2 regions of the Bacillus smithii genome follow, and region 1 is predicted to be linked to the other one. Evidence: predicted binding sites of a transcription regulator. Region 1 holds the regulator's gene; the other holds the start of a gene.

The links. The regulator LexA, encoded in region 1, represses DNA repair genes until DNA is damaged. The targets are predictions, from matches to a motif close to CGAACATATGTTCG.
Region 2: the regulator LexA is predicted to act here: its motif matches at 1,005-1,018, upstream of uvrB (excinuclease ABC subunit UvrB).

What each region holds. Positions count from the first base shown of each region.
Region 1 covers NZ_CP012024.1:1,723,102-1,726,305, forward strand. The annotation lists gene BSM4216_RS08110 (DUF896 domain-containing protein) at 65-298, opposite strand; gene BSM4216_RS08115 (YneB family resolvase-like protein) at 373-1,038, opposite strand; gene yneA (cell division suppressor protein YneA) at 1,054-1,368, opposite strand; gene lexA (transcriptional repressor LexA) at 1,525-2,145, shown strand; gene BSM4216_RS17240 (ISL3 family transposase) at 2,380-3,036, shown strand; gene BSM4216_RS17245 (transposase) at 3,050-3,204, shown strand, end outside.
Region 2 covers NZ_CP012024.1:474,021-477,224, forward strand. The annotation lists gene BSM4216_RS02265 (GerAB/ArcD/ProY family transporter) at 1-886, shown strand, start outside; gene uvrB (excinuclease ABC subunit UvrB) at 1,190-3,166, shown strand; gene uvrA (excinuclease ABC subunit UvrA) at 3,172-3,204, shown strand, end outside.

The DNA.
Region 1 (3,204 bases):
CCATTCGATTGAAACGAAAAAAGCTTCCCATCAACATGATGTTAAGGGAAGCAATAATTGGTTGTCAATGAAGCTTTTTCCTCATTTGGATATTTCTTAATTTCTTTGGTGTGACTTCTTGACCAGTTGAATCGAAAACCCGGACCTTTTCAATGGTTTCTTTCATAGAAGAACGAAATGCAGTTAAATATTCAGCGCGCAAACGAGATTGCTCTTTCGCTTCTTCTTGAGTTAATCCAACTGTTTTAGATTTTTTTGCCAGTTCATTGATTCTAGCAATCTTATCACTTGAAAGCATACCGTTGCTCCTTTTCATTTGATATCCCTATTTTAATGGAAATCATACTAGAAATAGAACAAAAAAACAAGAATTCAGTCTTGTTCATTCAACTGTTTCGATTCATTCTTCTGTCTGTCCATATATTCTTGGTAGCGGCGATGGACGGTTGCTTTTGAGACATCGTAGCCGAATCCTCTTAATGTAGCTGCAATTTCCGCAAATGTAAGATCGTTGTTGCGCAATCGAATGATTTCTTCTATTGGGAGTGTTTTGCGTTCTCTGCCTAAAGGATTTCCGGATCCTTTTAAATTCTTTTCAGGCCGATATCCCTTTTCAACTGCTCTTATCATTCCTCTTTTGATTTTTAGATTATGTATTTTTCGCTGATATTCTTCCACCATGCTTACGATTTTAAGAACCATCGAATCCGACTCTGAAAGCTGAAGTTCTCCTTTGTCAGATATGCTAAAAACTTTAGCCCCTTCTTTATAAATGCAATGCAAAAGAGCAATTTTGGCATTGCCTCTTCCAATTCTAGTTTCATCTTGAATCAATACTGCGCCAGCTTTTTTGTCTTTTAACATATCTAACATCTCCAGCACGCCGGGACGATCCAAATCATAACCGCTTGCTTGGTCACGAATAACAGCTGCCAGTTCAAATCCAAACTCTGAAGCGAGCCGTCGAAGTTCCTCTTCTTGCCTTTCCAATGATGTTTCCTGAGTTTCTTTTGTCGTGCTCACTCGGCAATAGATAATGGCCTTCGTGTTTCATCACTCCTCTTTATAAGCAACTTGATGTTTTTTATTCACGGCTGTAACCGGAATAATAATTTTATCACCTGGCTTAATGACAGGGCTGGCAAGATGATTCTTCTGTTCCACCCATTTGACAAATTCATTATAATCCATGTTGTGATGGTCCCCATATTTCATGGCGATCGACCATAACGAATCTCCTTCATGCACTACGATTTTCTGATAATTTGGCTCCTTTGTCATTTGACCGATGATAAATAAACCGGACAGAACGGAAACAATCACTAAAATGATGGCGAAACGGTAGTTTTTCCACACCCATTTTATCATAAAAATTACCTCCGAACGAATGTTTGTTCTTTTACGAAAAATTGTAATACGAACATTTGTTTGAGTCAACTCTTTTTTCGAACTTATGTTTGTATTCCAACTCTTGGCATGCTATAATACCTTTAACAGAAAGAGATACGGGGGGGCTGCCTTAAAATGACTAAGTTATCAAAGAGGCAACAAGAAATCCTTGATTTTATTAAGAACGAAGTGAAAACGAAAGGATATCCACCATCTGTGCGTGAAATTGGCGAAGCAGTAGGGCTAGCTTCCAGTTCGACTGTCCATGGCCATTTGGCGCGTCTTGAGAAAAAAGGGTTGATTAGAAGAGACCCTACAAAGCCTAGAGCGATTGAAATACTCGATGCCGAAGATGATATCATTCCGCGCCAAAATGTGATCAATGTACCAATTGTTGGAAAAGTAACAGCCGGGATTCCCATTACGGCCATTGAAAATATTGAAGAATATTTTCCTCTTCCAGAGAGGCTGGCACCCAGCGATGAACAGATATTTATGCTGGAAGTTATGGGTGACAGCATGATTGAAGCTGGAATTCTTGATGGAGACTACGTCATCGTCCGCCAACAGCAATCCGCACTAAATGGGGAAATTGTTGTCGCTATGACAGACGAAAATGAAGCCACTGTCAAAAGATTTTTTAAAGAAAAAGATTACATAAGGCTTCAGCCTGAAAACTCATCAATGGAACCAATCATTTTGCGTGATGTGAAAATTCTTGGAAAAGTGATTGGAATTTACAGAGAAATTCATTAATGGATGTATACCATAAACGGAAAAAGCTTGTCTTACTTTCTTATATATGTACAGTTGCAATACGTTATGACGCATTACGGAAAAAAGCGCTCATCGCCTGAAGATGAACGCTTTTTTCTTTGGTTCTATACTAAATGTTGGGGTTAAGAGACTTTTCAGGCAAAATAAAAGCACTTACGAAGATCTCCCTTTAAAATGATAGTTGGCGACTACATCAAAAAGGAGATTTCGTAAATGCATTCTCATTTTATCACAAAACTGCTTGGGTTAGAAGATGTTGAAATCACTCATGTAGAGGATCAAATCACTCACTTTGAAATCCATATTCAAACGCCTGTAAAAGTTCAAAAATGCCCCTGCTGTCAGAAGGAAACTTCCTCTGTCCATGATGATCGAATTCAAAAGATTCGTGATGTAAAGGTCTTTGAAAAATATTGTTTTCTCATCTTGAGAAAGCGCCGATACAGATGTAAGTCCTGTGGAAAACGGTTCTACGAACCCTATTCTTTTCTAGAGCGTTACCAGCGCCACACGAAACGACTCCTCCAAGCTCTTTTGGTTAAAGTGAGGGAGTATAACTTTAAGCAGGTTGCCAAGGAAACAGGACTTGGGCATTCCACCGTCATTCGGCTCTTTGACAAGTACTATTCCTATGACAATAAGGCCCTCCCGAAAGTTCTGGCCATTGATGAATTGAAAGGGACTTCTGAAACGGGCAAGTACCAATGTATCATTGGCGATCCTGTAAACCGAAGGGTTTACGATATCATTCCTAACAGGAATCTATCCACCCTAAAGGAATACTTCCGTACACTTCCAAGGGAGAAAGTACAGATGGTGGTCATGGATATGTGGGCAGCCCTACAAGACGCTCGCTTTGAAAAGTTTTGATAAACCGATTCTGGTGGTCGATCGATTCCATTATGTTCGGCATAATGTATGGGCATTGGAACGGGTAAGGAAGAGAGTCCAGAAAAACTTTCAAGAGAAGGATCGTAAATCCATGAAGAAGTTGCGTTATCTGCTTCATAAGCCACATGCCCATTTGAATGCAGATGA
Region 2 (3,204 bases), 1.2 Mb from region 1:
TTGCATTTATTTTCTTTATTTAGCAGCAAGAGTGCTGCGCGATTTCGGGGAATTAGTGGCAACATTTGCCTATCCCGAGACACCTGTGTTGATTATTAATGCCATTATGATGGCGACCATTTTATATGGCCTGAACAAAGGAATAGAAGTGATTGCGAGAACGAGCGAATTATCCTTTGTGGCTCTTTATTTGCTGGCGATTTCGGGCTTTGTATTGGTGGTCATTTCCGGTTTAATCAAACTGGAGAATTTACAGCCGATGCTGGAAAACGGGATTCGGCCTGTGTTGAAAACAATCGTTACGCAAACAATGTATGTACCGTTTGGTGAAATCGTTGTTTTCACCATGTTGCTGCCGTATTTAAACAAGCCCGAAAAAGGAAAAATCATTGGATTAACGGCGATTACGCTCAGTGGAATTAATTTAACCATCGTAAGTGTCGTCAACATCGCCGTGCTGGGGGTGGATGGTTTTTCAAGGGCGACTTTTCCTCTGTTAGCAACCATCCAGCAAATCGAAGTGGCTGATTTTTTGGAACGACTGGATATCTTTTTTTTGATCGCATTAGTGATTGTCGGTTTTATTAAAGTTAGTCTGTGTCTCTATGCCGCCTCCATCGGGATTGCGGAAATTTTTCGGATCTCTGATTATAAAAAGCTATTGTATTTGCTGGTTCCGATCTTGATCATTGCATCGCTATCCATTGCCGATAATTTTTTTGAGCACATGAAAGAGGGGCTGGATTTAGTTCCCCTCGTTTTACACTTGCCGCTTCAAGTCGTCATTCCTATTTTTTTACTCATCATTGCCTTTTTTAAAAATAGAAAAAAACAAAAAAATAAGCAAGCAACAGAACAAACGGGAAAGGATTCAGCGGAATCGTGAAGATTGGCTTCTTTGCGCTGAGTATTGAATTTCTTTATGGAAAAGAAAATTTTATGCTTAAAAGAGTGATCAATGCCATTGATTGCTTTTATTTTTTATCCATTTCTTTGAATCGAAACGAAAATTTGTTCGCATATAATTGGTGAAGGGGAAGGGAATTGTGGTAGAATGAGTTATAACCAGATAAAGGATTGTCTATCACCGTTCACCTTATGTGATCGTTTATATACACGAAACAGCCATTAAGGAAGAAATTCTTCTTTTCGGCTGATAAATGCTGTCAATATAGGGGGGATCTTGCGAGTGGAAAATCGCTTCGAACTTGTTTCGAAATATCGTCCGCAAGGCGATCAGCCGAAAGCCATTCAACAGCTGGTAAAAGGAATACGGGAAGGAAAGAAGCATCAAACGCTTCTTGGTGCAACAGGAACAGGCAAAACGTTCACGATTTCGAATGTAATTAAAGAAGTGAATAAACCGACATTGGTCATCGCTCATAATAAAACGTTAGCCGGACAATTATACAGTGAGTTTAAAGAATTTTTCCCGAATAATGCAGTGGAATATTTCGTTAGTTATTACGACTATTATCAACCGGAAGCGTATGTACCGCAGACGGATACGTATATAGAAAAAGATTCCAGCATCAATGATGAAATTGACAAATTGCGGCACTCTGCTACTTCCGCTCTGTTTGAACGGCGAGATGTCATTATCATTGCCAGCGTCTCCTGCATCTACGGTTTAGGTTCGCCGGAAGAATACCGGGATTTAGTCGTGTCTTTGCGTGTCGGTATGGAGATGGAGCGGGACCACCTTCTCCGTCGACTTGTGGATATCCAATACGAGCGCAATGACATTAACTTTCAGCGTGGGACCTTTCGTGTACGCGGCGATGTAGTCGAAATATTCCCCGCTTCCCGGGATGAGCACTGTATCCGAGTTGAGTTTTTTGGAGATGAAATCGACCGCATCCGCGAAGTCAATGCACTGACAGGAGAAATTCTTGGTGAACGGGAACATGTGGCTATCTTCCCTGCTTCTCACTTCGTCACGAGAGAAGAAAAAATGAAGATGGCCATTCGCAATATTGAAATCGAACTGGAAGAACGTTTAAACGAGCTGAGAGACCAAGGAAAATTGCTGGAAGCGCAAAGACTGGAGCAGCGAACTCGATATGATTTGGAAATGATGAGAGAGATGGGGTTTTGCTCCGGAATCGAAAACTATTCCCGCCATTTGGCGTTAAGACCGCCGGGCTCCACTCCTTATACGCTTCTTGATTATTTTCCGGATGATTTTTTAATCGTGGTCGATGAATCGCATGTGACATTACCGCAAATTCGTGGAATGTTCAACGGGGATAGAGCAAGAAAGCAAGTCCTGGTGGATCACGGTTTCCGGCTGCCGTCTGCTTTGGACAACCGTCCTTTAACGTTTGAAGAGTTTGAGAAGCATATTAACCAAATTGTGTACGTATCAGCCACTCCGGGTCCTTACGAGATGGAACATTGCCCGGAAATGGTGGAACAAATCATCCGGCCGACCGGTTTGCTGGATCCGACCATCGATGTCCGCCCGATCGAAGGGCAAATTGATGATTTGCTTGCCGAAATTCAAGAAAGAACGAAAAGAAATGAACGAGTGCTTGTGACCACTTTAACAAAGAAAATGGCAGAAGACTTGACGGATTATTTGAAAGAAGTCGGCATAAAAGTGCAATACTTGCATTCGGAAGTAAAGACGTTGGAACGGATTGAAATCGTCCGCGATTTACGACTCGGAAAATTTGATGTACTGGTCGGGATCAATTTATTAAGAGAAGGATTGGACATTCCGGAAGTTTCTCTTGTGGCGATTTTGGATGCCGACAAGGAAGGATTTTTGCGGTCGGAACGCTCTTTAATTCAAACGATTGGCCGCGCCGCTCGAAATGCAAACGGCCACGTCATCATGTATGCCGACCATATTACCGATTCGATGGAAAAAGCCATTTCGGAAACAAAACGACGCCGTGCCATTCAGGAAGCGTACAATAAAGAGCATGGAATTATTCCCAAAACGATTCAAAAAGGCATTCGCGATGTCATTCGGGCTACTTATGCTGCGGAAGAAAAAGAAACGTACGAAAAATCTCCTAAGAAAAAATTATCTGCGGAAGAAAAGAATCGTTTGATTGCCAGTCTCGAAACAGAAATGAAAGAGGCAGCCAAAGCACTAGATTTCGAACGGGCTGCCCAGCTGCGTGATGCGATTTTAGAGTTAAAAGCGGAAGGATGACCATCATGGGAAAAGATCAAATCATTGTTAAAGGAGCA